DNA from 2 places in the Nitrobacter hamburgensis X14 genome. Region 1 is predicted to be linked to the other one. Evidence: riboswitches for the same ligand, from Rfam matches in the RefSeq annotation. Region 1 holds a riboswitch; the other holds the start of a gene.
What was found. Region 1 has a riboswitch for cobalamin ahead of NHAM_RS19130 (FecCD family ABC transporter permease). Riboswitches for the same ligand answer to the same signal wherever they lie in the genome.

Region 1 (14,755 bases):
ATCGAGACCAGGATCAGGGCGCTCGGATATGCACCTGTCGATCAATCCGGGCCCATCGCCTCTGCCCTCCGCGACAATAATTGTGACGCGACGGAAAGCGCCTGGTGGTCGTCGCCGAAGGGACGGCTGGTCATCGGCAGTGCCGCCCTGATGACGCTGGCTTTTGCCGTATCTCATGTCGAACCGGGCTGGTCGAATTGGGCCTATATCGCCGCGACGCTGGTCGGTCTGATCCCGATCGGACGACGGGCGCTCGCCGGCGCGGTGTCGGGCACACCGTTCAGCATCGAGACGCTGATGTCGATCGCCGCGATCGGCGCCGTCGCGATCGGCGCGGCGGAAGAAGCGGCTGTCGTCGTGTTCCTGTTTGCAGTCGGCGAGTTGCTGGAAGGGATCGCGGCCGGCCGGGCGCGTGCCGGCATCGAGGCGTTGATAGGTCTGGTTCCGCGCACGGCGCTTCGTCAAAACGGCTCGAATGTGGAAACGGTACCGGTCGAATATCTTCGAGTCGGCGACACCGTAATTGTCCGCCCCGGGGACCGTGTTCCCTCGGACGGAACCGTGATTGAGGGCCTATCGGAGGTCAATGAGGCGCCGGTGACCGGCGAATCCGTCCCGGTCAGCAAGGAGCCCGGATCGACGATTTACGCCGGCAGCATCAATGCCAACGGCGAACTGCATGTCGAGATCACCCGGACGGCTGCCGACAACACGATTGCCCGCATCATCCATATGGTCGAAGAAGCACAAGGTTCGAAGGCGCCCACTGCTCGCTTCATCGACCGCTTCAGTCGCTGGTACACGCCGGTGGCCATGATTATGTCGGCGCTCGTTGTCTTCGTCCCTCCGCTGCTGGTTGGCGCTGACTGGTTCACCTGGATCTATCGCGGGCTGGCGGTGCTCCTGATCGCCTGCCCCTGCGCACTGGTCATCTCAACTCCGGCCGCGATCGCGGCGGGGTTGGCGAGCGGCGCACGACGCGGCCTCCTCGTCAAAGGTGGCGCGGCCTTGGAAACACTCGGCAAGGTCAAAACCGTTGCCTTTGACAAAACCGGCACGCTGACCAGCGGACACCCGCAGATCACAGACATTGTCGTGATCGAGGGCACCGAAACCGAGATGCTGGCGAAAGCTGCCGCCGTCGAGCGCGGCTCCAGCCATCCACTCGGAGTAGCCATCGTCTCTGAGGCCGAAAGGCGTGGTCTCGATATCCCGAAAGCATTCGGCGGCGGGATCGCGACGCCCGGCAAGGCAGTTACGGCCCGCCTCAAATCTGGCTTCGTGTCGGTTGGATCGCCTCGTCATGCGGCCGAGCAGGGCGACATCTCGGATGAGATCAAGAAGCAGGTCGGAGCGCTGGAGCGTCAAGGCAAGACTGTCGTTGTCGTTAGCGAAGGCAAGCCCCTCCTCGGACTGATCGCATTGCGCGACGAGCCACGTCCGGATGCCGCCGGCGGTCTTGCCAAGCTGCGCGCGCTTGGCGTTCGTCCGATCATGCTAACGGGCGACAATGCTCGTACCGCCGCTGCGATCGGCGGTGCGCTCGGCCTTGAAGCCCGAGCCGAGCTACTGCCAGATGCCAAGCTCGCCGCGATAGCGGTTTATAAAGGCGAAGGCCCTATCGCCATGGTCGGCGACGGCATCAATGACGCTCCGGCGCTTGCCGCGTCCTCGGTCGGCATCGCCATGGGAGGCGGGACCGACGTTGCGCTGGAGACCGCGGACGTGGTTCTCTTGAAAAACCGCGTTGCCGGCGTCGCAGAGTTAATCGCGCTATCGCGGGCGACACTCTCCAACATCTGGCAGAATATCGCTATCGCGATCGGCCTAAAAAGCGTTTTCTTGGTCACCACGCTATTTGGCGCGACGCCGCTCTGGATGGCTATCCTGGCCGACACCGGCGCGACCGTATTGGTGACGGCAAACGCACTGCGGCTGTTGCGCCTCAAAGTGGAGACGTAGGTCTAATGACATGGTTCGGTGCGGGCCGGGCTGGCCTGCGCCGCGGCGGCGGTCAGCGTTCCAATTGTCCTTGTCGAGAAAGACAGCAATGGAGACCCGTGCGGGGAGCGGCGTGCCTTTCTCCCACATCAGGTCGCCGCGCCGCGGAACTCTGGCTGCACCGATACAACTGGCATCGGCCTCTTGGCGGTATAAAACATCGCACTCCAATCAGCAGACTAGAGCCTTTCGCTTCTGATGGAATCAGAAGCGAGCTCTATGATTTTGATTTGACGCGTTTTCTTCCCGCGAACCGGTACCCATCCCCGGGTCAAGCCCGAGGACATGTTTCGCTCGAAAACGCTCCAAGCCTCTTCAAGGACAACCTGTTGAGGCCCCGCGCCTAGCCCCCGACGCGCTTCAGCTCCGCGACCAGCCGGTCCAGCGCATCGGCGAGCATCGGCCCGCCGCACACCGTGAGGTCTTCGGGAATCACGATGCGCCGCGACGACGGATACAGTTTTTCCAGCGCCGGATGCAGCAGCAGCGCGCTTCCTTCGTCATCCGCGACGTCGCTGTCGTCGGATATCAGGATAAAGTCCGGCCGATCGGCAACAATGGTTTCCAGCTTGGCAAACCCGCCGGAGCTGATGTCAAGGCCGGACGCGGCATTCGACAACCCGGTGATCGAGAGCAACGCGCTGGTGACGCTGTCATCGCCCGAAACCCAGCCGCGTCGCGACAGCGCCAGCACCCGATAGGGCTTGCGCCCCACTGCCTCCCTCGCGCGGGCAATCGCCGCATCGAGCCGCGCGATCTGGGCTTCCGCGCGATCCGGGTGCCCGACAAGATCGCCCATCCGGCGAATCTGCTCCTTCACGTCGTCGATCGATTTTGCGATATCGAACTCGGCCACGCGCATCCCCTGCTGTTTCAGCAACTCGCGCGTCGTTCGCTTCATGTAGCGGCTGGCGACGACAACATCCGGCCTGAGCATCAGCACATCCTCCGCCTCCCCGGAAAGCCGCCGATATTTCTTCGCCTCCGTCGCGGCCCAGGAGCGCGCTGCATCCCGCGAATAAGGGCTGAGGCCGAGGATCTGGGCGGGATCGGCAAGCGTCATCAGGAGCTGATCGGTGCACAGGTTGATCGAGGCGACGCGCTGCGGATCGGCGGCCTGCGTCTGCGTGACGACCCCGGCGGTCAATGCGAGAGCGGCCGCGGCAAGACCGCCGCATCTGCGTCCGGCGATGCCGGCCCGGATCGCCTCACTGAGGCGCTGCAACCGCGCCAACAGCGACATCGCGATCACACCTCCGCCCACGGCACGATCACGGTTTCGCATTGATAGTCGGCCCGATAGGTCCTGACGCGAAAGACGTCGGCGATGACGGTCTCCGAGAGCGCGCCGGCAGGCGGTCCCTGCGATACCAGGCGCCCGTCGGACAGCACGAGAACGATATCCGCAAACCGCGCCGCGAGCCCGAGATCGTGCGTCACCACGATGACCAGCACCCCACTGTCGGCCGCGGTCCGCAGTCTGGTCACGACCTCGATCTGATAGCGCGGATCGAGCGATGCGGTCGGCTCGTCGGCCAGCAGCACTGGCGCTTCCACGGCCAGCACCCGCGCCAGCGCCACCCGGCCGCGCTCGCCGCCGGACAACTCCGTCACGCGACGATCGCTTAAACTTACCACGTCGGTCGCCTGCATCGCCCGCATCACCGCCGCGGCATCTTGTTCCGTCAGCCGCGCCGGATCGACCGCGCCGTGCGGGTACCGGCCAAGCGCCACGATATCCCTCGCCGGCAACGGCCAATGCATCTGATGGCCTTGCGGCAGGTAGGCGAAACGGCGCGCGCGCTCTCGAAGGGTGAGCGATGGCAGCGCGTCGCCGCAAACCTCGATGGTCCCTTCCGATGGCAGCAGGCCCGCCAGCGCCCGCAGCAACGTGGTCTTACCGGCGCCATTCGGCCCGACCAGCGCGACAAGGCATCCGCCTGGGAGCGACAGCGAAATGTCGCTCAGGACAACTCTCTTTCCAAGATTAGCCGATAGCGACGATGCGATGAGAACGACGGCTTCGCTCATGCGACGCCTCCACCCAGCGCGCGCCGCTCGCGCACGATCAGGTACAGGAAGAACGGCACGCCGATCAGCGCGGTCAGGACGCCGACCTTGATGTCCGAGGTCGAGGGAATGACGCGTACCGCGATATCGGCCGCGAGCAGCAGCGCCGCGCCGGTCAGCGCGCTCGGCACCAGCAGCCGCGCCGGGTCGTAGCCGATCAGGGGCCGCATCAGATGCGGCGCAATCAGGCCGATGAAGCCGATGGCACCGGCCACCGCAACCGCGCCGCCGACGCCGAGCGCAACGCCGAGGATCGCCCACAGCCGTAACCGGCCGACATCGACGCCGAGGCTCTGCGCGGATTCCTCACCCAGACTGAGCGCGCGAAACGCATGGCGCTGGCTCATCAGGATCGCGGCTCCCGCGACGATGAACGGCAGTGCCAGCGTGACGTGGCGAAAGCTGCGGTCTTCCAGCGAGCCCAACAACCAGAATGCAATCTCCAGCGCCGCGAACGGATTGTGCGACAGGTTCATGGTCAGCGACGTCGCCGCGCCGGCCAACGACGAGATCGCAAGCCCCGCAAGGATCAGGATCAGCAGGCTCGCATTACGCCCCGCGATCGCGAGCAGTGCGAACACAGAAGCGAATGCCGCGACGATGGCCGCGACCGGCAGTACGAAGGAACGCACGTCGGCCGATCCGACCGCGATGATCAGCACGGCGCCGAACGCCGCTGCCTGCGGGGCGCCGAACAGCGAGGGCGACGCCAGGGGGTTGCGCAGCAGGCCCTGCAAGGCCGCACCCGACAAACCGAGAATGGCGCCGATGGCGACGGCGAGGATCGCGCGCGGCAACCGGATATCCTGTACGATGATCCGCTGGACGTCGCTGCCGCCGCCGAACAAGGCATCGAGAACAGTGACCGGCGACAACCTCACAGGACCCACTCCCAACGACACCAGCGTCAGTATCGTGACCCCCGCGCACAGCGCGACCGTCACGACCGTTCGCTGGCGGGCCGCGATGGCTGTCGTCACCATGTGGCGTTGAAAGATGTGGCGTTGAAAGCCGTGCAAATCGCCGGGCCGGCCGGCCCGGCAGCATAGTTCGGGAGACCCATGACGACCCTTTCCGCCGACCCGCCGTCGAACGCCTAAGAATGCGTCACCGGCCGGTCTCCTGGCTCGCGGCCGTTATCCGGATCCGCCTTCCCGCACATGCATGGCATGGTCAGTGGCCGAATGGATACGGATGGCCGCTTACAGTTGCGGGGGCAGCCGCGGTATTGGGGGCAGTATCCCCGCACCGCATTCCCGTTTCACCTCCCGCGGGAGGCACCGATGATCTCCCAAACAAGCACAGCGAAACACTCCGTGCAACCGGGGACGCGTTCGCCTGCGTTGCCGCGAAATACGGCCAGCACGCAATACCATCAGAGCCGCGAGAGATAACGGGGCAGCTCCTGTTCGAATTCAGGGAAGTAGCGCGAAATCACAGACATATCGAAGCGAGCGAGGATCGACTCCTTGGGCTCCCGGTCAAGCAGGAAGCGAAAGGCGGCCTCGAGGCAGCGCTCGGGCGTGTGCTTGCCGGCTGTCAGTTGCTTGCTCTTCACGTCAGACATTGTGACGCGGTGACGCGTCTCGCTCTCTCCTTCGCGGACCACAACCTCGAAATCGAGCGGGTCGCCCTCACCGACGCGCTGAACCTCGATCATACGGTCACTCCCGTTTCAACGGTCGGTGGCGCAACTGTTCGTTCCCTACTGCACCGCATACGCCGCTGCCAAGATGCCTGCGAGCTTCTCCGGCCACAAGCCTGTCGTTATTGGGCTCTCGTCCGGCCTGAGCGAAGCGAAGGCGGGTGAGGGGTCGTGAGAGCTTGGCAGGAAGAAAACCCCTCACCCGGCTCAACCTCGCGACGCTCGATTTCGCCACCCTCTCCCACAAGGGGAGAGGAAAAGAAATCGCTCGGTAATCAGCTCAAAGCTGTCCCAGCAGCGTGTCGCCGCCGGAGACCTCGACCTTGCCTGGGTTCGGTTCAAGATTGAGCGTCTTTACCACGCCGTCCTCGACCAGCATTGAATAGCGCTTGGAGCGGATGCCGAGGCCCTTTTCGGATGCATCGAATTCCATGCCGATCGCCCTGGCGAAGTCGGCGTTGCCGTCGGCGAGGAAGGTCGCCTCGTTGCGCTGGTCGGTATCGCGCTTCCAGGTGTTCATGACGAAGACGTCGTTGACGGAGACGATCGCGATCTCGTCGACGCCCTTGTCCTTGATGGCGCGGGCGCTAAGAAAAATGCTCGGCAGATGCTGTTTGTGGCAGGTGCCGGTATAGGCGCCGGGCACCGCGAACAGCGCCACCTTCCTGCCCTTGAAGATGTCGCCGGTGCTTTTCACCTGAACGCCGTCATCCGTCATGATGCGGAAGGTCGCGTCGGGCAGGCGGTCGCCAACTTTGATGGTCATGGTCAAATCTCCTTGAAATGTGCGTTGTATCTGGGCCAGATAGGTGTCCGGCACAATATTCCACGGCCGCGAAACGACAACGGTCGGCTCTTCACCGTACCGTCATTAGAGCGTTTTCGAGCAAGCACGCCCTCGGGCTTGAACCCGAGGATCAAAAGGCTGGCGCCCGGCTTTGATTCCAGCAAAGCCGAAATAGCGCTAGCCGGCAAACCCGCCCGCGTCGAGAAAGGCCTGTTCTTCCCGGCTCGTCGTGCGTCCGAGCATTCGATCGCGATGCGGAAAGCGGCCGAACCGGCGAATGATGTCGGCGTGGATTTCCGCGAATTTGAGGTTGTCGGGCCGTCCACGGCTGCGAAACAGCGCGACGCAGCGCTCCTGATCCGCGAGACGTTCGGAATGCATGAAGGGGACATAGAGGAATTCGACGAGGTCAGGGTCGATGCGCGTGTCGGCACTGCGTGCGATGGCGCGGTCGGCGACGGCGCAAGCGTCGTCGTCGGTCGAAAAGCTGCGGGCGTCGCCGCGGAACATGTTGCGCGGAAACTGGTCGAGCACGATGACGAGCGCCAGCGCGCCGTCATCGGTCTCCTCCCAACCGGAGAGTTCGCCCGCGCGGGCTACTTCCCACAATCCAAGAAAGCGGCGGCGCACCTCGGCGTCGAACGCGTCGTCCTTGATGTACCATTTGCTCTGGCCGGCGGCGCGCCAGAAGGCGAGGACGTCGGCGGGGGAAGAGATGGAAGCGGACGAATTATCGGAGTTCATCACACACAACACTTTCTGTCGTCGTCCCCGCGCACGCGGGAATCCATAACCCTGACGTCAATTAGAGCGTTTTCGAGCGAAGTGGGTACCGGTTCGCATGAAGAAAACGCGTCAAATCAAAATCATAGAGCCCGCTTCTGATTCCATCAGAAGCGAAAAGGCTCTAAGATGGAAAAGGTCGACGTCATCGACCGAAATCAGAATCCGCGCCGTATCGGTTCCTGCGCGCGTGCGAAGATCGCACTTGGCTGGGACGGCCATATCTTCAGGAATGCCTCACGCCGCCGCTTTTTTCTCGTCACGCAGTTCGCGGCGGAGGATCTTGCCGACGTTGGTTTTCGGCAGGGAGTCGCGGAACTCGATCTGTCTGGGCACCTTGTAGCCGGTCAACTGCGTATGCGCGAACTTGATGATGTCCGCGCGCGTGAGGGTCGGGTCCTTCCTGACCACGAAAGCCTTCACCGCCTCGCCCGACTTCCTGTCCTTGACGCCGATCACCGCGCATTCCAGCACGCCCGGATGGCTCGCGATCACGTCCTCGATCTCGTTCGGATAGACATTGAAGCCGGAGACCAGGATCATGTCCTTCTTGCGGTCGACGATCCTGGTGTAGCCGTCGGCTGACATCACGCCGATGTCGCCGGTACGGAAGAAGCCGTCCGCCGTCATCACCTTTGCGGTTTCGTCCGGCCGGTTCCAGTAGCCCGGCATCACCTGTGGACCCTTGGCGCAGATTTCGCCCGCCTCGCCGAGCGGCACCTCGCGGCCGTCGTCGTCGCGGATGGAAATGTATGTCGACGGCATGGGAAGCCCGATCGAGCCGGAGAATTTGCCGGTGTCGGCGGGATTGCAGGTCAGCGTCGGCGAGGTTTCCGAAAGGCCATAGCCTTCCAGTAGCGGGCATCCTGTCACCCTCAGCCACTTCTCCGCCACCGCCTTCTGGACCGCCATGCCGCCGCCGACCGAAGCCTTGAGTTTCGAGAAGTCGACCTTGTCGAAACCGCGCGCATTGAGAAGGCCGTTATAGAGCGTGTTCACCGCCGGAAAGCAGTTGATCTGATACTTCATCAATTCCTTGACGAGGCCGGGCATGTCGCGCGGGTTCGGGATCAGCAGATTGACGCCGCCCGCGCGCATCGCCAGCATGAAGCACGCCGTCAGCGCGAAGACGTGATAGAGCGGCAGCGCGCAGACGACGAAGAGTTGATCGACCACCGGCGGTTTCCTCAGCGCCGGCTGCAGCCAGGCGTCGTTCTGCAGCATGTTGGCGAGAATATTGCGATGAAGCAGCGTCGCGCCCTTCGCGACGCCGGTGGTGCCGCCGGTATACTGCAGGAAGGCGACGTCGTCGGGCGCGAGGTTCGGCCTGGCAAGCGTCATGCCGCGCCCGGCCGCGAGGGCGTCGTTGAACTTGACCGCCCCCGGGATCGATGACGGCGGCACCATCTTCCTGACATGACGAACCACGAAATTGACGATCAGGCCCTTGAAGCCGAGCAGGTCGCCCATGCTGCCGACGATGACGTGCCTGATGTTAGTTTTGCCGATCGCCTGCTGCACCGTCGACGCGAAATTCTCCAGTACGATGATCGCTTCCGCGCCGGAATCCTTGAGCTGGTGCTCAAGCTCGTGCGGTGTGTAGAGCGGGTTGACGTTGACCACGGCATAGCCGGCGCGCAGCACCGCCACCGTCGAGACCGGATATTGCAGCACGTTCGGCATCATCAGCGCAACGCGCGCGCCCTTTTTCAGTCCCCGGCCTTGCAGCCAGGCGCCGAGTGCAAGCGACATCTCGTCGATCTCGCGATAGGTGATCGCCTTGCCCATGCAGATGAAGGCCTTGCGATCGCGGAATTTGGCGAAGCTCTCTTCAAGCAACGCGACCAGCGAGGCGTACTGCGACGCGTCGATGTCGGCGGGCACGCCTGCGGGATATTGACTGAGCCAGATGCGATCCATGTGACTCCCCGGGATCATCCCGTCGTTCAAGGGAGGAATGTCTTGTTCAGGGAGTATTGAGCAAGGCGGTTGTCCAAGGCAAGCGGTGCGCGGTAACGACGCATCAATGCTGCCGTCATGGACTGTGAGAGCTTGCCTCGGCGGCGACGAAGGGATGAGAGACCTACGGTTTTGGCTTGCTCTTGCCGTTTTCAGCCGGTTTCGGCTTGGCGGCCGAACCGGCGGCCGCGGACTTCGCCGCCTTGGGATTGATCGTCACCGAAACCCGGTGTTTCGATTTCCCGTCGGGCCTTGGTTTTGGGTGGGGCGTTGCCGTCGCATTCGCTGTGGTCTTGCTGCGTTTCTTGCTCTTGGGCGGAGCGTCGCGCGCGGCATCGGCTTCTGCGGCGGCGGCGATGGCCGCGCCGGTCCGCGTCGGGCCGGTATAGACAATAACGGGGTCCGAGGGCGCCGGCGCCGCCGCGATCATATCCACCGGCCGCAACGCCGGCGGTTGCACGCCGGTTGCGAAGAACGACATCACGGCGGCGCTGGTCGCCGTCGTGTTGGCGGCCACATCGTCATCCTCGTCGCTGGCAGGATGCTTGCGTTTCGGCCCGCACATTTCATCGCGCAGATTGGGAGGCGCGGCTGCGATCGGCGCCAGCTTGTCGACCGTGCCGAGCGCCGGACGCAGCCACGACAGCGTGTTGTTGGCGAAGCCGCGCTCCAGCATCTGCGCGACGCGCACCGCGCGCATCGTGCCGGACGATGCGCCGAGCACCACCGCGATCAGGCGCTTGCCGTTCTGCGTGGCCGAGCCGACGAGATTGTAGCCGGACGCGCAGATGAAGCCGGTCTTGAAGCCGTCGGCACCGGGAAAGCGCCCGATCAGCTTGTTGAAGTTGCGTGTCACCCTGCGTCCGTAGCGGATCGAGGGGATGCGCATGAAATATTCGTACTCGGGAAGATCGTGAATGATCGCGCGGGCGAGAATGCCGAGATCGCGCGCCGAGGTGATCTGGCCGTCGGCCGGCAACCCGTTCGGGTTGACGTAGCTCGTCTGCGTCATGCCGAGCCGCTGCGCGGTCGCGTTCATTTCGGCCGAGAAACCGTCGATCGAACCGCCGACGCCTTCCGCCAGCACCACCGCCATGTCGTTCGCCGACTTCACCAGCATCATCTTCAGCGCGTTGTCGACGGTCACCTGCGTGCCCGGCCGGAAGCCCATCTTCGAAGGCGACTGCGCGGCTGCGGTCGGCGATACCGTGAACAGCGTGTCGAGCGTGATGCGTCCCTGCTTGACCGCCGTCAGCGTGACGTAAGCGGTCATCATCTTGGTGAGCGAGGCCGGATACCAGGGATAGGTGGCGTTCTCGGCCTCCAGCACCTTGCCGGTGTCGGCCTCGATCAGAAGATGCGCTTCGGTGGCGTGAGCCGCGCGCAACGGTGCGATCGCAACGATCAATCCGGCCGCGAGGACGATCCAGACCGGCAACGATTTGCGAAACAGGGCGATGGGTTTGCGAAGCGGGACGATGAAAGAATGCACGGTCGTTCCGGTCCTTTGAGACCCGCCTTTGGCAAGGAGGCCTGCTTTTCGGGTTTCAAGCGTGTCCGGCGCCGTCGGTCGCGGCGGCTGCAGCCTATACCGGCTCGGCCAGCCAGAACAGTGGTCCGCAGTTTAATTCCCCGATGAAAGGGGCCGAATTTCGACGCTCGGAGCGGTTTGCTATGACGGCTGGCCGATGCGGGAACCGTCCTGGGTCATGAATTGCGCTTTCGCAAGCCGGGCGAAGTGGCCGCCGCGTGCCAGCAGTTCGTCAAAGGTTCCGTTTTCGATCACGCGCCCGTTCTCGAAAACCAGAATGCGGGTGGCGTTGCGAATGGTGGACAGCCGGTGCGCGATGACGAATGTCGTGCGTCCCTTCATCACCTCGTCGAGCGCGGCATTGACCTTGGCCTCGGTCACGGCGTCCAGCGCGGAGGTCGCCTCGTCGAGGATCAGGATCGGGGGATCCTTCAACAGCGCGCGGGCGATCGACAGCCGCTGCCGCTCGCCGCCGGACAGCATGCGTCCGCGCTCGCCGGCATGGGTGTCGAACTTTCTGTCGGCGCGTTCGATGAAGCCCAGCGCCTGGGCGCGGGAGGCCGCAAGCCGCATCTCCTCCTCGGATGCATCGGGCTTGCCAACGCGCAGGTTCTCCGCGATCGAGCGGTCGAACAGCAGCGCCTCCTGAAACACCACGCCGATGTTTCGTCGCAACGAAGCCAGCGTCAGGCCGCGGATGTCCATGCCGTCGATCTTGATGATGCCGGACTGCGGATCGAACGCGCGGTGCAGCAGCGCGACGGCGGTGGACTTGCCTGCGCCGGTCGGACCGACCAGCGCAATGGTTTGGCCGGGCAACGCGACGAACGACAGATCCTCGACCGCGGGCCGCTTGCCGTCATAGGAAAACGACACGTCATGGAATTCGACGAGCCCCTGCAATCGCCCGGCATCAATGGCGTCGGGACGGTCGCGCACCGCCGGAACGGCGTCGAGGACGTTGAAGAACTCCTTGAGCCGCGGCGCTTCCATGAAAACGCTGTTGATGAAGGAAACGACCTGCTCGAGCCTCTGGATCAGCATGGTGGCGAAGCTCACGAACATGACGATCTCGCCGACCGACGTCATCCCGCGCTGGTTCAGCACGATACCGACCGCGAAGATCGCCAGAATGGTGATGGTGGTCGAGGCGCGCGTCATCACGGTGACGACGGCCCACCACGACAGCACCGGCATCTGCGCCGCCAGCAGCTTGTCGACGACGAACCGCAGGCCCTGAACCTCGGCATCGACGCGCACGAAGCTCTGCACCAGCGCGACGTTGCCGAGCGCGTCGGAGGCGCGCGCGGAGAGATCGCTGAAATGCGCCTCCACCTCGTTCTGCATGTCGAAGGTCCTGCGAACCACCAGCGTCGTTAGCATCGTGAATACGATGCAGAGCGCGAACAAAAGGATCGCCAGCCGCCAGTTGATGGTGAGCGACAGCGGCAGCAGCACCACGAGCGACATCATCGCCGCGAAATGCTCGCGGAAGAATCCGAGCCACAGCCGCCACAGCGCGTCGGTGCCTTGCAGCATCACCTTCATCAGCCGGCCCGAATGGGTGCCGGCATGGTAGGTGAGCGGCAATTGCATGATGTGCTCGAAATAGCCCGTCAGCACCGCCTGGCGCTGGCGATGCGAAAGACGGTCGGCCTGCAAGGCCACGATCACGCCGCACAGAATCGTGAACAGGCCGAACACCACCCAAACCGCCAGCAGCGGCCACGGCGAAGTCGACGTCATCCCGAAAGGACCCGCGGCGGGACTGCCGGAGAGCACGTCGACGATGCGTCCGAACAGCACCGGTTCGGCGAACTGCGCGCCGGCCAGCAGCAGATTGGCGCCCGCCAGGATCCAGCCGAGCCGCGCTTCTTTGCCGAGCAGTTCAAGAACGCGGGTATAAAGGCGGAGCATCGACATCGAAAAAACGCTCTTGCGGATCGCAACGGCAGCATTCCGGCAGCGCGAACAGATCGGCGGCACTTGTGCCGCTTTTATTCGGCCTGCGTGACCTTGCGGTCGCCGGCCGGCGGCAGAAAGCTGTCGTCGAAAATATCCGCGACCGCCGGGCGTTTGCGGAATTTGAAATCGTCGGCGATCTGGTCGAGCGACGTCTCGAACCGGGCCGGGTCGATATCCCCGATGCCGCTGTGCCTGACCTCGCTGGTCAGAATGTTGTCGCTCAGGACCGCGTGCAGGCGCTCCAGCTCGACAGCGCGCGATCCGTTATCCATCTGAGCCAGCACATCGTCGACAGCCTGCTCGGGCGCCTTGATGGTGAGGCGCAGACCGGCAATCACCGCGCGCACAAACGCCTTGACCGCTTCCGGCTTGTCGGCGGCGAATTCCGGGTTGACGATCAGAACCTTGCCGTAGGCGGCGCAGCCGTAGTCGGCAAATCGCAGCACGGTGAGATCGTCGGCCGGGATACCGCGATCGCGCAGGTCGATCGCCGACAGGTACGACAGGCCGGATATGGCATCGAGCTGGCCCGCCGACAGCATCGGTTCGCGAACGGCGGGGCCGATCTGCTGCAGCTTCACGGTCTTGAGTTGCAGTCCGTTTTTCCGGGCGAGCGCAGGCCACAGCCTGATGGACAGGTCGCCGTCGGTGACGCCGACCGTCTTGCCCTCGATGTCGGCAAGCGCGTTGATACCCCGGCTCTTGCGCGCAATGAAGGCATAGGCCGCCTTGTCGAACAGCACGAATACCGCCTTGACCGGCCGCACGCCCGGCTGGTCGCGAAACCGGATCAGGGCGTTGAGGTCGGCGAGCGCCAGTTCGCTCGTACCGACCGCGACGCGCGCAATGGCGTCCGTCGTGTCAGACGCGACCGTCGTCGTGACGTTCAAGCCCTCCGCGCGGAACAGGCCGCGGGTCGATGCCAGCACCAGCGGGGCCGCGGCGGCATCGATCGGGCGATCGAGCGAAAACTCGATCTGGATCGGCGCGCCGGCATCGGCCCGGCTGTCCGCGAGGCCAAGGCCTGCAACGCCGACAGCGCCCAGGAGCACAAACAAGGCAAACCAGAAACGACGCATCGAACGTGCTTGCATGGGATCTTGCGGCAATGGAGCGGGTTGCGGGAGTTCGCGCGAACGCGCGCGGGTTCCATAAGATGGTTCACTCTAGCAGAGGTAACCTGAATGCGCGATGACCGCCACGACTTGCCACGGATTGTTCAGATTACATTGGAACCCGGAACCCGACGTGAAACCGGCGGTTGTCTCAAGAATGGCCTGAAACGGCCCGGAAACATCATAGAGGTATTTCAGATGTTGACGCGCAGGAATTTCAAATCTTCGACAGGCCGGAGCGTCGTTTTGGCGACGGTTGCGGCGATGGCCCTGGCGGCGGCCGGCCCCTCTTTCGCCGGATCGTCTGCGCCCGTCTCCAAGGAGATCTCGGCGACGGGACCATCCGGCGCCACGGATTTCAGCGCGGCGCGCCGGCACTATGATCATCGCCGTCATTATCGCGGCGGTGGCGATGCTGCGGCAGCCGCCGCGTTCGCTGGGATCATCGGCACCGTCGGCGCGATCGCAGCATCCCAGGCTCGTCGCGACGCCTATTATGACTACGGCCCAGGTTACTATGCCCCGCCGCCCGGCTACTACTACGGCGGACCCCGCTATCCGTCACCTTATGGCGGCGCTTATTACGCCCCTTACTGAGGATATTCCCGCTCGGGCCAAAGAGCGGATGACGGACGCCGGCTGCGATGGCGGTCGGCGTCGCCGTTTTGGACGCCGACCGTTAACATGTCGGCCGCGGGCCGAGTTGGACCGCCGGGAGCGCATGTTCGGCATCGCCGAGAAGTTGCCGAATGCCGCGGCGAAGCGGTCAAGTCCTCGCAAGGGCGACCCGGCGGCCGATCGTCGCACTCGACGCCATCGGTTGTGCAAGCGCCCGCTGAAATCCTCACCTCAGCCATGGACAAATCCACCGCGCAATGGTTGATCGCGCCATGCTGAGA
Region 2 (14,755 bases), 1.2 Mb from region 1:
GCAAATCCTGCACGGCGGCGATCTGTATCCAAAAGGATCGAACGAGGGCTTTGCCTTCCTTTACCCGCCGCTGTCGGCCATCCTGCTCGCGATACCGAGCATTTTCGGAAAAATTCCACTGTATCTCGGCCTGTGCCTTCTCAATGTCGCTGCATGGTGGATGACGGCACAACTCTCCAATGCCATGACCGGATCGGGCAGAAGGCCTGATCCCTGGCTCGAGGCGCTGCCGGGCATCGTGACGATCACCTTCGTCTTCGACATGTTCGATCTCGGGCAGCCCAATCTCGTTCTGCTCGTCATGATGCTGCTCGGCTTCCTGTGGCTGTGGCAGGGGCGCGAATGGCTGTCGGGAAGCATGTTCGCGCTCGCGGCCGCCATCAAGGTCTTTCCCGTCGCCGTGCTGCCCTACCTGTTATGGCGCCGCCGATGGGCCAGCGCGACCAGCATGGTCGCGTTCCTGGGCATTTTCCTGTTTCTGGTGCCGGCTCCGATCCGTGGCTTCGAGCGCAACGTTTCGGAACTGACCACATGGTATCGCGGCATGGTCGGATCGAACTCGGAGCAGGGGTTCGGGCAGCGTGACGCCCAGAACTGGTCCTGGGTCAATCAGTCGATCATCGCCGTCACGCATCGGCTGGTGCGTCCGGTCAATTACAACCAGATCGATCCGGCCAAACCGGCGCAGTACATGAACGTCGCCGACCTCGACTACAAGACGGCGAACGCCATCGTGCTGGCCGTCTTTGCCGCGATCGGGTTGGGCTTCATCGCCATCATTCCGGCGCGGGCGAAAATGACGCCGAGATCGACCGCCGAGGAAGTCGGAATTCTGTTCTGCCTGATGACGATCGCCTCGCCGCTGGCGCGTCAGTATTACTTCGTGTGGCTGTTCTTTCCGATAACGGTGCTGTTTCAGCGTGCCGCTTTCGACCCGCGGCCGAGGGCGCGGGCGATGACGCGATGGGCGCTCGGCGCATCGTTTGCGCTGATGGCGCTGTCGCTACCGATATTTCCGAAAATTCTTCAAGCCATCGGAAATAATCTCGCGGCGACGTTCGTTATGATAGCCGCGCTGGCGTGGCACATCCGTCACCCGCCACCGGCGAGCGATCCGCATTCGGCCGCGCCGCCCGAAAAAATTTGAGGGTTGTCCGACCCGCAACTTCAGGGAAAACCAAATGTCCGGCACATCGCAACTGCAAACGGTCCTCGACCACATCGACGCCGATTTCGACAACAGCCTGGAGCGGTTGTTCGCGCTGCTGCGCATCAAATCGATCTCCGCCGATCCGGCATTTGCCGCAGACTGCAAAGTGGCGGCCGATCATCTCGCCGCGGACATCGCGACGCTGAAATTTGCCGCCGAGGTCCGCCCGACGGCGGGCCATCCCGCGATCGTCGCCAAAAGCAACGGCAACACCGGATCGCGGCCGCACGTGCTGTTCTATGGCCACTATGATGTTCAGCCGGTCGACCCGCTGGATTTGTGGACCCGCCCGCCGTTCGAACCGGTGGTTACGACCCATGCCGATGGCCGCAAGATCATCGTGGCGCGCGGCGCGGAAGACGACAAGGGCCAGTTGATGACGTTTGTCGAGGCCTGCCGCGCATGGATGTCGGTGGCAGGTTCGTTGCCGCTGGACGTGACGATCCTGATCGAGGGCGAGGAGGAGGTCGGCTCGAAAAACTTCGTGCCGTTCCTCGAACAGAACAAGAAGGATCTTGCAGCGGACTTCGCGCTGGTGTGCGATACCGGCATGTGGGATCCCAACACGCCGGCGATCACCACGTCGCTGCGCGGACTGATCTATGAGGAAGTGGTCATCAAGGCCGCGAACCGCGACCTGCATTCCGGCATTTTCGGTGGCGGCGCACAAAACCCGATCCGGGTGCTGACCCGAATTCTCGGCGGCCTGCATGACGACAACGGCCGCATCGCGCTTCCCGGCTTCTACGACGGTGTGAAGGAATTGCCGGCCGATATCCGCGCCCAGTGGGCGAAGCTCGATCTGACGCCGGACAGGTTCCTGAAGCCGATCGGACTCTCGCTCCCCGCCGGTGAAAAGGATCGCCTGCTGATCGAGCAGGTGTTGTCGCGGCCGGCCTGCGACATCAACGGGATCGTCGGCGGCTATACCGGCGAGGGCTCCAAGACTGTGATTCCGGCTCAGGCGTCGGCCAAGGTCTCGTTCCGCCTCGTCGAAGGTCAGGAGCCCGATAAGGTCCGCGCCGCCTTCCGTGCCTTTGTGAAGCAGCGCGTGCCGGCGGACTGCTCGGTCGAGTTTCTCGACCACGCCGGCGCGCCCGCGATTGCGCTCGACTGGAAAATGAAGCCGCTGGCCGCCGCGAAGCAGGCGTTGACCGACGAATGGAACAAGGAGACGCTGCTGATCGGTTGCGGCGCGTCGATTCCGATCGTCGCCGATTTCAAGACCACACTGGGTCTGGACACCGTGCTGGTCGGCTTCGGCCTCGAGGACGACAACATCCATTCGCCGAACGAGAAGTACGACCTGAAGAGTTTTCACAAGGGCATCCGGTCGTGGGCGCGGATTCTGGCAGCGCTTGCGGAGGCGCCGCGCTGAAGTCATCCTTATCCGCTCACATGAAAACGCCGCCCGGAATTGGGCGGCGTCTGGATTCGCTGTGCAGAGGGGGATGGCGAGAGCCTACACCAGTTCTGCGGTCAGGCAAGTTCGAGCGGGTTGCGGTCTCGGCTGCCAGCTTTAGCGCCGCCGGCCGGTTGAACCATTCCCGCCGTTCGCCGTTGCCTTACCGCCATCGTATTGCCGCTAACGGCGAGACATGTTCGCGTGGGTACTAGCTTGCGCGCTTGCTCTGATCGCAAAATCGGTATCCACTTTTGCGGAATGCGCTAGGGGCGGGAGCTTACGAATGATCGTGCTTTTGGTCATCGGGATCGGTGTGTTCTTGGCCGGTCTGGTGGCGGTTGCCTTCGGGATTCCGGTCAAGGAGTTCAGCTTCGGCGACACCCTGATTGTGTCCGGCGCGGTCGTTTCCTGCACCGGCCTGATCATGATCAGCCTGTCGCTTGTCGTCCGCGAATTGCGGGCCGTCGCAGACCGGCTGCGCTTCGGAGCCGTGGCTGCAACCGTGGCCGCTGATCGCGCCGGTGATCATCGCGGCGGCGATTTCCGTGTGCCGATTCTGCCGGATGGGGACATCGAGGACAGCCACCCGCCGCTGTCGAATGCTGTTCGAGCCGCGCCGGGCGCAGTAAGCGGTCCGACAGTAACGCCCTCCGTCCTGTCGCCGCCCTGGCAAGCGGAAATGTCCATCCGCGATCGCGCCGCCGTCGGTGCCGTCCCGGACGTCGTAGCGCCGGAATCCCCGGCATCCCCTGATACGTCATCACCGCCGAAACCGCGCCGCAACCTCCTGTTCGCGTCGTCCATGAGGAAGGAGCGCGAGCGCGCACTGGCGGAACGATCCGATCCGGCCGGCTTATTTCCACCTGCGCCTGCGACACACGCTCCGGATCTCGACGTGTCCCGGCCGGCATCGTTCGACAATGCTTGGCCGCGGTCTGAGCGATCGCGCCCGGAGTCGGGCCGCGCGCCGTCCGCGGCTTCGTCAGGTGGGACCCGAGCCGATCGGTTGTCAGGCCGTCATGGCCAGAACGCTTCCGCGGTCACGGTGGTGAGGTCCGGCGTTGTCGACGGGATGGCCTATTCGCTCTTTTCCGACGGTACGATCGAGGCGCTCCTGCCGGAGGGCATGATGCGATTCGCATCGGTCGATCAATTGCGTGCGCACCTCGATCAGGGCCCCGAGCGGTCATCTCTGAAATAAATCCTGCACGCGCGCGCGTCGTTCTTGTCATGCCGGCAGCAATCCGCTCATACTTGCCGTGTAAAGGCAGATTCTGATCGCTATTTCGATGCTGCTTTACGATCCGGAAGATTGAGATCATGAGCGATACAGCAGGCAAGAGCTTTCTCGACCTCACGGCGGAGATCGTATCGGCCTATGTCAGCAACAACACGACGCCGGCATCGGAAATCCCGGCGCTGATCAGCCAGGTGCACGCCGCTCTGACGCGGGTGTCTTCCGGCCGGGGCGAATTACCGGCGGAACCAGCCAAGCCCGCCGTGCCGGTCAAGAAATCGATGACGGCCGACTACCTGATCTGCCTGGAGGACGGGAAGCGCTTCAAATCGCTCAAGCGCCATCTGCGGACGCAGTACAACATGAGCCCCGAGCAATATCGGGATAAATGGAAGCTTCCGGCGGATTATCCCATGGTGGCCCCGAACTACGCGGTAACGCGATCCCAATTGGCCAAAAACATGGGCCTTGGCCAGCAGCGCCGGCGGCGAAAATAACGCCAAGGGCTTCCTGGCGCCCATTATTAGGAATAATATCCGAGACGTCAGCCACGATGCTGATGCCTTAGAGCCTTTTCGCTTCTGATGGAATCAGAAGCGAGGTTCTATGATTTTGATTTGACGCGTTTTCTTCACGCGAACCGGTATCCACTTCGCTCGAAAACGCTCTAATCCTTATTTTTTGGAAAAATGCTATCCCCGGGATAGAAAGAGCCTCTAGGATATATGAATATATTCCTACAACGGGGCTGCTTCCATGCTTCTGACCTCACCGTCCACACCACCCGCAACCATGCGGCGGTCGCCAATGTCGGCGAAACGAATCTGTCACGGCATCGCGGGGCTGGTGGCCGACGAGTTCGGGCTCGATGCCGCGACGGTGACGGCGTCCACCCGCGGCGCCCCCCGCGCCGCATACGCCCGGCAGGTTGCGATGTATCTGGCGCATGTCGGTTTTGCGCTGAGTTTCGAGGCGATCGGCCGTGCCTTCGACCGCGACCGCACCACCGTCTCCCACGCCTGCCGCGTGGTTGAAGACAGCCGCGATGATGCGAGACTGGACCGCCGGCTCGCGGTGCTCGAAACAATGTGCGCGGCTTCCGGTAAGCGCCTCGATGGAACGTCCGATGTCGGCGTCTGATCGCGGCGTCGGCAAATCGACGCGTCGGCCGAAGAGCCGGCCGGCCGAAGTCGTCGATCGGTTTCGCGCGCAGCATCTCACGCTTGCCGAGCGCGAGATCATGACCGACGCAGGCGTTGCGACCGTGATGGCCAACGACAGCGAGAGTCCTCTCGCCTGGCTGGCGCGCCGCAAGGGTCGCGATGGGCGCACCATGATCAGCCCGGACCAGTTCGTCGCCGGCGAAAGGTTGCGCGCGGATTTTACGCGTGGGAATCTGTCGCCGCGGGTGACCTCGAACTGGTCGGCACCGACCGGAGGACGGCCGCGTGGGTCCGGAGCAGGCGCCTGCGAGATGACCGATCTGATCGTCGCGTCCCGGCAGCGGGTGCGGTTGGCGCTGCAGGCGTGCGGGCCGGAGTTTTCCGGCCTGTTGATGGATGTCTGCTGCTTTCTGCGTGGGCTTGAAGATGTCGAACGTGAACGCGGCTGGCCCCCGCGATCGGCGAAAGTCGTGCTGCAACTCGCGCTGGACAGGCTGGCCAGACACTACGGCCTGACGAGCGAAGCGCGAGCCGGGTCGAGCGCACAGGTGCGGACGTGGCTCGCGAGCGACGCAACCTTTACGAGCGGGTAGGCGTCAGAGCATGATCCCGAAAAGTGGAGACCGGTTTTCGGATCAGATCATGCTCGGTCAAAAGGAACATGATCCCGAAAAGTGGAGACCGGTTTTCGGATCAGATCATGCTCGGTCAAAAGGAGCATGATCCCGAAAAGTGGAGACCGGTTTTCGGGTCAGATCATGCTCAATTAAACAGGAGCGAGGCGCCGGTCGGTCAGGCCGCGTCGGCCAGCGCTGCCCGCGCGTCCCTGCGAATGCGCTCGACCATGGAGCGCAGCCCGTTGGAACGCTGCGGCGTGAGATGCTCGCGAAAGCCGAGTTCGTCAAAGACGGCGATCGCGTCGGTATCGAGAATGGCCTGCGGCTTCCGGCCGGAATAAAGCGTCAGCAGGATCGCGACCAGGCCGCGCACGATATGTGCATCGCTGTCGCCGACATAGGTCAGCACCGGTTCGCTGTTGGCGTCGCGGGCGGTCGTGAGAGACAGCCAGACCTGACTGGTGCAGCCCTGCACCTTGTTGGCGGCGGAATGTTCGGCGTCGCTCATCGGTTCAAGGGTGCGGCCGAGTTCGATGACGTACCGATAGCGGTCGTCCCACTCGTCCAGGAGTTCAAAGTTATCCTTGATCTCGTCGATCGTCATCCTGACCCGTATGCCCGTATGTGTGATGTCTCGGCTCTATATAGGGCCAGGAGCGGATAAAATCGATATGGGCGCGGCCATCCTTGCTGAAATTGTTCCGCCTCGTGTGGTGGTTCTCTGAGCCTAAACCACACTGGAATCATAAGGTTGCTGCTAGAGCCTTTTCGCTTCTGATGGAATCAGAAGCGGGCTCTATGATTTTGATTTGACGCGTTTTCTTTCCGCGAACCGGTACCCATCCTCGGGTCAAGCCCAAGGACATGCTTCGCTCGAAAACGCTCTAGTTGGCCGGGGCGGTCGCCGGCGCCGTGAGGCGCCATTCCGTCTGCAAATCTTCCGGTGTCAGCGTGTCATGCTGCGTATCCTCGGAGGTCGCTGCTTCGGCGGACGCCATGGCGTCGATCGAGCCCGTATGGTCGGGAGCGCGCTTGTCGGTGATGATCCGGTACAGCTTTTTCGCGCCGTCCTGGGCGCGCTGTCCGATCGCGGCCGCGGCCTGGCCGCCGACCTCGCAGGCGGCGGGCTGACGTGTGCAGAACTGGCTCATGTCCGACACGGCCGCCGTCGCGGCCGATACGGCCTCGGAGGCGTCGATCTGGGGACCCTTGTCCGCCTTGGGCGCCTCGTCCCTCGGCAGCAGCACGAGCACGAGCCCGAGCCAGAAGGCCATGCGAAGCAGGAAAAACATGTCGCGTCCCTATGCGTCTTTTTTCACCCGTTGCGTTAAATCCGCAATCTGCTCCCTGCGTATCAGAGCGGTTCTGAATCCCGGGTATCTCCGCCGCCCCTTCAGGCGAAGAAAATCCTGCAAGCGGTGGTGGAACTGGATTCGGCGTAAATTTTCGATTGATGCGGTGGTCGCGGTCGCCCTCGCGCCGGCGGTGCCCGTCGATTTCCCGGCATCATCCGCACCGTGATGGAAACCTTGCATTCACCATTCGCGCCGAATGCAGCCGCCGCACGGCGGGATTAGAGGCATCCACGCGTCACGGGCTGCCGTGCCTTAGCGTTCGCTTAAGTTCGCTCTGACACGTTGGGCCAACGAAATGGGGGCGTTCCGGTGCGTCTGATACGACGTAAGCTGAAGCGCAAGCGACGTGACCGCATTGACCATCATCCAGGACTGCCTCGACGCCCTGCTGCATCCGTCGGCGCGATACGACGCGTTGACGCGGGCGCGTCATCGCGCGTTCATGGGACCGCGTCTTCTGGGAAGTCTCGTCGCGCTCGCGGCGTTTCCGGTCTATCTCGCGATCCGCGGCGCGCCGACGGCGCTTGAGGTAGCGGCTTTCGCCTGGCTCGTCGTACCGATTCTGCTGTCTTATTTCCTGTCGCGAACCGGCCGCTACGAAGGCGCGCACGTGCTGTCGTCAACCGCGCTCGCCGGCCTCGTCATGATGATCGCGATCGCAACCGGCGGGATCGAATCGTTCGCAACCGTCTGGCTTGTCGTGATTCCGCTGGAGGCGGCACTGTCCGCGTCCCGCCGCGTCGTCACGTTTGCCTCGATGCTGGCGCTAGCATGCTTGCTTGCACTGATCGCGATGAACTACTTCGGCGTTTTGCCGCCGCTCGACGCCGGCGCGGCGCACGGCGTCTTCATGGCCTTCGGTATTGCGTCCGCAACGCTCTATGCCGCGGGGGTGGCGTTCGGCTCCGAAGCGCTGGCGCGTACCGGCACTTCGCTGCTGAACGTCGAGGAAGACCGCTATCGCCTGCTGGCGCGCAACATGTGCGATGTGATTTCGCGCCACAGGCGCAACGGCGCCGTCCAGTTCATTTCGCCGGCCGCGGAAGCTCTGCTCGGCGTACCGGCGTCGGAATTGCAGGACCATGGCCTGTTCGATCGGGTCCACGTCGCCGATCGCCCGGCCTATCTCACCGCGCTCGCGGCGGCTGCGCTCGGCAACGACGGGCAGAGCGTCGAATTCAGGCTCAGGCGCGACGTCGCGCGTGCTTCGCAGGGAGAGGCGCGCCATTCGGCCGACTTCATTTGGGTGGAAATGCGGTGCCGGCCGCTTGAGCCGGCCTCCGCCGCCGGAACGTCCGCCGAACCCGAAGTTGTCGCGGTGATGCGCGATATCACCGAGCGGAAGCATCAGGAGCACGCGCTGGATCTGGCGCTTACCACCGCCGAACGCGCCGATGCCGCCAAGACCCGGTTTCTCGCGACCATGAGCCACGAGCTGCGAACGCCGCTCAATGCCATCATCGGATTTTCGGAGATGATGGTTCAGGAGGATGCCCTGTCGCTCGATGCGGCGCGGCGCAAGGAGTATGCCCAGCTCATCAACGATTCCGGCCAGCATCTGTTGTCGGTGGTCAACAGCATCCTCGACATATCGAAAATGGAATCCGGAAACTTCGAGATCTTGCCCGAGCCGTTCGCACCGCGCGAGGTGTTGCTCAACAGCAGCAACCTGCTCGCGCTCAAGGCCCGCGACAACGGCATCGAGCTCGTCACCCGCGTTCCGGAGGATTTGCCGCAGATCACCGGCGATCCGCGCGCGTTCAGACAGATCGTTTTGAATCTGGTCTCGAATGCCGTCAAGTTCACCGAGCGCGGCGGCCGGGTCACGATCTCGGCGCGCGTCGAAGGATCGCGCATGGTGTTGCGCGTGATGGACAACGGCGTCGGCATCGCGCAGGAAGACCTCAAGCGGATCGGCGACCCCTTCTTCCAGGCTGGGAAAACCTACCAGCGGCGCCATGAAGGGACCGGACTCGGGCTGTCGATCGTCAAGAGCCTCGTTGCGTTGCACCGGGGCGAGATCGATGTGCAGAGCAAGGTGGAGGAGGGGACCACGGTGACCGTCATGTTGCCGCTGACATTCGTGCCCGGCGTCGACGTGTCCGAAGCCGAGCCGGCATCGGACAATATCGCGACGCTGACGCCCGCACCGCGCCCCGGCAAGCAGGATCAAGGTTATCGGGTGAAGAAGAGTGCCTAGAAGAGCTGTTGGAGAGGATGTGGTACGGCCTCGCCGTCGCAGCGTGGCTACCGGGAAGCGCGAAGTTGACGAGGAACGCGGTCTCGCCATGCGCATTCTCCTGCATAGCCCGAAAGATCTGCTTGCGGGTTCGCTCGCCTTTGCCGCCGTCGGCGCGATCGTCGCCAACGCCATGTTCATGCAGGCCGGCCATCATCCGTCGCCGATGTTCGGATCTGATGTCGCGACGCCGCTGACGTTGCCGCAGGCCAATCCGCTGCCGCGGCCCCGACCGGTCGAGGCGGACACGGCGAGCGTCCGCCCGGCCGAACCGCACGCGAATGCCGCCGATCCTCCCGCCAATCCCGGCAAGCCGGCTGCGTCGCACAGCAGCGATCCCGTCGCCGATCTTATCAACGCGACGCGCCATGTCGCCGCAGTCCAGCGGACATTGACGCAATACGGCTATGGCCAATTGAAGCCGACGGGAACGGTTGGGACCGACACCCAGGCCGCGATCCGGAAATTCGAGCAGACTCGCCGGATGCCGGTAACCGGACAAATGTCGGACCGCCTCGTGCGCGAACTTGCGGTCATGACCGGACGGCCGATCGATTAGAGCCATTCATGCTTATACGGAATCAGGCTGCCGTCATTGCGAGGCGCATCGCGCCGAAGCAATCCAGAAAGCTCCGAAGAAAGACCTGGATTGCTTCGCGGAGTTTATCATCGGGCGGCGCCTTGCGCCGGCCCGTTGGCTCGCAATGACATCTGAATGAATGCGTTAGGCCGCGTCGCTCCGGCCAAACGTCCGTCGAGAGCTATTGCACCCCGTCACTCGCCACCCGGATGCCGCCGAAAATCCCGAGGCCCGGCGCAAGGAATCCGGTCGGATTCTGGTAGCGGACGTCAAAGAGATTATCGACCCGCCCGAACACCTTGACCTGATCGTTGATGGCGTAGTCGCCACGCAAATTCACAAGCGTATAGCCGGGCGCGGCAATTCCGGAGGCCGAGCCGTCGCGCGTGACATCAAGCCAGTTGCTGACGCGGAGCACCGTTGCCGATAACGTCAATTCATCGACGGGGAGCCAGGTCGCCGTCACGCTCCACTTTTCCTTGGGCCGGCGCAGCAGTTGCAGGCCGGTGCCGGCATCGACGGCGCGGGTGAAGGTGTAATCCGCGCGGATGCCGAAACGCTCGGTGATCTGTGCCGAGACGAAAGTTTCGGTGCCTTCGGTTGTCGCGCTGTTTACGTTCACCAATGACGTGAACGTATCGTTGTATCCGATCAGGTTGGTGATGTCGTTGTGGAAGTAGGTCGAGCCGAACCGCACGCGATCGTTGAATAGCGGCTGCTCGAAACCGGCATCGTAGCCTCTGCTCTCTTCGGGTTTCAGGTTGGGGTTGGCGAAGAAGTTGAAAGCCGGGTAGTTCTGGTACAACTGGCTCAACGACGGCGCCTTGAACCCCGTGCCGTAGCTCGCCTTCAGTTTTGTTTCCGTGACGGGAAGAATAACCGCCGGCGCGATCCGGTAGGTCCCATGCTCGCCAAACCGGTCGTTGGAGTCCTCGCGGACATTCGCAACCAGGAAAAAGCGTTTCGCAAACGCCGATTGCAACTCGATGAATCCGGCCTTGTTGCCGTTCTGAGCCGCAAGATCGGTGGTGTCGATGCGATCGGTCTGTTGCTCGGCGCCGACGATCAGGTTGTTATCGCGCGCAATCTCGGCGACTGTATGCCAGTCGAATTTCAGCCGGGTGCCCGTGGTGGTTGTCGCAACCGGATCTCCCGGGCTTATGTCGTAGCCTCTGCTGTTGGTGTAATTGACGCCGAAGTAGTTCTTGACGCGTCCGTCGAGCAGCGACCACACGGCCTCTTCGCGGTTGAAGAGCTGCTGGACGGCGTGCGTGCTCTGCGCGGCATTGGGAAAGCTCGGAAATCCGCTATCCCCGGTGAACAGCAGCGTCGCGTCGGTGTAGCGAACCACCGAATTCACGGTCAGGTTTTCATTGAGATCGACCCCGAGCTTGGTCGAATAGGTCTTGTTGTCGTAGTTGTTTCCGATTGCTTTCCGTCCCGGCGGGAGAAGCTCTGGCGGGGTGACGGGAACGTCTCCGGCATGGAGATGGGCGACGTTGACCGCGTAATTGAAGTTCTGTTCGGAGCCGCTCAATCCGAGCGTCTGGTTGAAGGTGTTGAACGAGCCGGCCTCGATTGACGCCGTGGCGCGCGGCGGACCTTCTCCCTTCTTCGTGATGATGGAGATCACGCCGCCGATCGCGTCGGAACCGTAGAGCCCGCTCTGCGGGCCTCGCAGAATTTCCATCTGCTGAATGTCCGCCGCAAGAAGATGCGCGTAGTCGAATGCGCCATTGATGTTGCCGGGATCGCCGATGTCGATGCCGTCGACGATCACCTTGGTGTGGTTGGCGTTGGTGCCGCGCATGAAAACCGACGCCTGGGCGCCTGGTCCGCCGGCTTGCACGACATTCAAACCGGGGACCGTGTTCAGGATATCCGGAACGCTGCGGTATTGCTGGGTCTGGATATCCTTCTCGGTGACGACGGTAACGGAGCTTGCCAACTGGTCCGCGGGCGTCACGATTCCGGTCGGGCTGACGATAACGGATGCCGTCGCGCCCGGAACGCGGGCATCGCCGACGGGGGTTTGTCGAGAGGCGGAGCGGGCCGCACGGCGCGATCGCGAAACCGCGCGGTGAGACGGCGGCGGCGAGTCTGTCGTTCTCTCCAGCGGGGGCGCGATCTGAATCGGCGGCAGCAGGTTCGGAGAGGCGGATTGCTGGGCGAGGGAAGGCGTAGTCAGGCCGATCGACCCCAACGACGCGAGGACGGTGGAGGCAAGCAGGCTTCTGCGATAAAGCCCGGAAACGAAGGCGGCAGACATGAAGAAACCTCGGCAGGACGTCGGTGGCACGTCACAGCGAACGAGGTTTCACAGGAGCCGCGGGGCGCCGGTGAAGCGGATGTCTGTAGTCCCCGACTGACATCTTCGCGTGTGACCACGGTTGACGGCAGGTCTCCTGGCTCGCGGGTCGTTACCTGGCGTCGCCTTCCCGGGGCCGAGATGTCCCAGTGGCCTGTGACGCAGATTCGCCGCTTACAGTTGCGGGGGCAGCCGTGGCGTTAGGATGATCCCGCACCACGTTCCCTTTTGATCTCCCGAGGGAGAACCGTCGCCGGTCATTTAGAAGTGTGTCAAAGCCGTGTCAATTGGCGGCGCGGTTTGGACACGGCTTTCGTTCCGTCAGACCAACTCGCCACGCGCCGCGGCGGCGGCGCTGCGGATCGCGTCCATGTTCGCCTTGTAGGATTCCATCGTGCCGCCCTTGAACACCGCCGAGCCCGCCACGAAGGCGTTGGCGCCGGCGGCGCCGAGCTCGCCCGCCACGTCGGGCGCGACGCCGCCGTCCACCTCGATGTCGATCGGCCGTCCCGCCGTCATCGCGCGCAGATCCCGAATCTTGTCCAGCGCCGAGGTGATGAATTTCTGGCCGCCGAAACCCGGATTGACCGACATCACCAGCACCAGATCGACCATGTCGAGGACATACTCGATGGTGGAAAGCGGCGTCGCCGGATTGAGCGAGACGCCGGCCTTCTTGCCGAGTGCGCGGATGGCCTGCAGCGAGCGATGCAGATGCGGCCCTGCTTCGACATGAACCGTGATGTGATCGCAACCGGCCTTGGCGAAGGCTTCGAGGTAGGGATCGCAGGGCGAGATCATCAGATGGGCGTCGAAAATCTTCTTCGTGTGCGGCCGCATCGCCTTGATGACATCGGGGCCGTAGGAGATGTTCGGAACGAAATGGCCGTCCATCACGTCGAGGTGGATCCAGTCGGCGCCGCCCTGATCGACGGCGCGGACCTCCTCGCCCAGCTTCGAGAAGTCCGAGGCCAGGATCGACGGTGCGATGACGAGAGGACGCGGCACAAAAGTCTGAGACATGAGCGTTTCCGAAAATTTCTGCGGGGCTTGAGAGAGCCTCGCGTAACATGGGCTGCGGCGGGGGGCAATGCGCGGAATCCGTCCTGATCCGGGTGGCGGTGATGCGCCGGGACGCAGGCTCGGCAGGAGTTCTGCCGCGAGAGGCGCGATCCGCGCCACGGCGGTAGGACGGTGTTCGTCGGTATCGACCCGACGGCGGCGGCTCGATCACCACCTCGCAGCGGTAGCCCTTTTGGTTCGGTGGCCATTTGGGTTTCGGTAGCCTTGGTCCGGTAGCCTTGGGTTCGCCGCATTCGTATCATTGCGCAGCCGACGCCGGTTTTCATGATCCGATAACCATATCATTCAAGTAGTCGTTCCTTCTGCAAAGTATTGCGAGGGGCGTATGTATCTACCACAAGTATTTCTGATCGCCGGCTGCCTCGGCCTCATCGGCTCCCACGCCTTCGCTGAAGACGACTTCACCGCGTCGTTCCGCCTGCGCGGCGGCTTCGATTCCAATCCGCAGTTTTCGATCGGGCAGGGCCGCGGCAGCGCGTTCATCGCCGCCGACACGGCGTTGGCGGCGGGAATGAAAGCCGACGGCTACACGCTGGGTGTCGCGGCGGAAGCCAATGCGACGCACTATGCGCAGCCGCTGTTGACGCCCGCTCGCGGCGGCAAGGTGATCCTGCGCGGTTCGATCGGCGACGACGATCTCAAGCTGGATTCCACGTCGACTATTGCCGACACCAGCACCTACAATCTGCGCTCGACCGACCTGATCCAGTCGATCAGGGGTGAGGCCCGATACGGGTCGATCAAGCTGTTCGCGACCGCGGAAGGAGGTCGGTCGAGTCTGAACCAGACCAACGCGATCTTTCAGGATTTTCTTCCCGATCCGCAGCAGTATTTGCGGGGCACGCTGATCCCCGGCGTCAGTCTCGTCAGCGGCAAATCAGAACTTGGGGCGTCCGTGAACCTGTCGGTGCGGCGCTATCTGCAGGAGTTCGATGTGTTCGGCTATCGCCGCCACAACGAAAGAATGCAGCCGTTTCTGTTTGCGAAATATGCCGGCGATGCCGTGACCGCGTTTGTCTCTGTCTCGCAGTTACGCGGGGCGTGGCACGATCCGGATTTCACGAACGTTGATCGAACGCTGTTCGATGCAAGTTTGACCTGGCGCGCAGCGCCTTTTCGAGTCGATCTGACTGCGTGGCGTCGCGCGGGCGAAACCACGTTTCCGATCTCGCCGATCACCATCGACACCGCATATTCCGCGAAGGTCTCCTGGAACGTGGAGCCGAAGGTGACGCTGGCGGCTTCGGTTGGTTATGCGGCATCCGACTATCTGGACTCGCCGTTTCGTGCGCAGACGCTGATCTGCGGCGTCGGCGCGACCCGCGACATCGACGATGACCTGACGCTCGGCATCGATATAGCTTATGCAAAGGGCTCGCTGATCTCCGGCGACGATGCGAACGGGCTTGTGGTCACGTCGTCGATCACAAAGCGCTTTTCCGCCAAACCGCCGGGGCCGAAAAGTGGCTCTGGCGCGTGAGCCGCGGGTGCGGACGAGGTCGCCCCCGCCCGCCTTCCACTGAGGTTCAGTGGCAGCCGCATCCGCCGCCGAGCAGTC

Region 2: it holds a riboswitch for cobalamin, as region 1 does, so the genes downstream of both, NHAM_RS13410 (TonB-dependent receptor plug domain-containing protein) here and NHAM_RS19130 (FecCD family ABC transporter permease) in region 1, are expected to answer to the same signal.

Annotation. Positions count from the first base shown of each region.
Region 1 covers NC_007964.1:4,105,585-4,120,339, forward strand. Annotated here, with positions in the region: gene NHAM_RS19115 (heavy metal translocating P-type ATPase) at 1-1,962, shown strand, start outside; partial or broken gene NHAM_RS28420 (IS481 family transposase) at 2,085-2,183, shown strand; gene NHAM_RS19120 (ABC transporter substrate-binding protein) at 2,345-3,244, opposite strand; gene NHAM_RS19125 (ABC transporter ATP-binding protein) at 3,250-4,032, opposite strand; gene NHAM_RS19130 (FecCD family ABC transporter permease) at 4,029-5,054, opposite strand; cobalamin riboswitch at 5,167-5,371, opposite strand; gene NHAM_RS19135 (hypothetical protein) at 5,447-5,731, opposite strand; gene NHAM_RS19140 (peroxiredoxin) at 5,997-6,482, opposite strand; gene NHAM_RS19145 (DUF924 family protein) at 6,681-7,247, opposite strand; gene NHAM_RS19150 (long-chain fatty acid--CoA ligase) at 7,524-9,206, opposite strand; gene NHAM_RS19155 (D-alanyl-D-alanine carboxypeptidase family protein) at 9,370-10,737, opposite strand; gene NHAM_RS19160 (glucan ABC transporter ATP-binding protein/ permease) at 10,918-12,699, opposite strand; gene NHAM_RS19165 (ABC transporter substrate-binding protein) at 12,774-13,835, opposite strand; gene NHAM_RS19170 (hypothetical protein) at 14,103-14,453, shown strand; gene NHAM_RS19175 (YqaA family protein) at 14,747-14,755, shown strand, end outside.
Region 2 covers NC_007964.1:2,876,274-2,891,028, reverse strand. Annotated here, with positions in the region: gene NHAM_RS13465 (glycosyltransferase family 87 protein) at 1-1,147, shown strand, start outside; gene NHAM_RS13460 (M20/M25/M40 family metallo-hydrolase) at 1,182-2,588, shown strand; gene NHAM_RS13455 (hypothetical protein) at 2,899-3,816, shown strand; gene NHAM_RS13450 (MucR family transcriptional regulator) at 3,936-4,349, shown strand; gene NHAM_RS13445 (helix-turn-helix domain-containing protein) at 4,660-4,992, shown strand; gene NHAM_RS13440 (DUF6456 domain-containing protein) at 4,979-5,608, shown strand; gene NHAM_RS13435 (SufE family protein) at 5,808-6,236, opposite strand; gene NHAM_RS13430 (DUF5330 domain-containing protein) at 6,517-6,924, opposite strand; gene NHAM_RS13420 (sensor histidine kinase) at 7,343-9,187, shown strand; gene NHAM_RS13415 (peptidoglycan-binding domain-containing protein) at 9,180-9,785, shown strand; gene NHAM_RS13410 (TonB-dependent receptor plug domain-containing protein) at 9,988-12,075, opposite strand; cobalamin riboswitch at 12,185-12,381, opposite strand; gene rpe (ribulose-phosphate 3-epimerase) at 12,436-13,137, opposite strand; gene NHAM_RS13400 (outer membrane beta-barrel protein) at 13,523-14,677, shown strand; gene NHAM_RS13395 (hypothetical protein) at 14,724-14,755, opposite strand, start outside.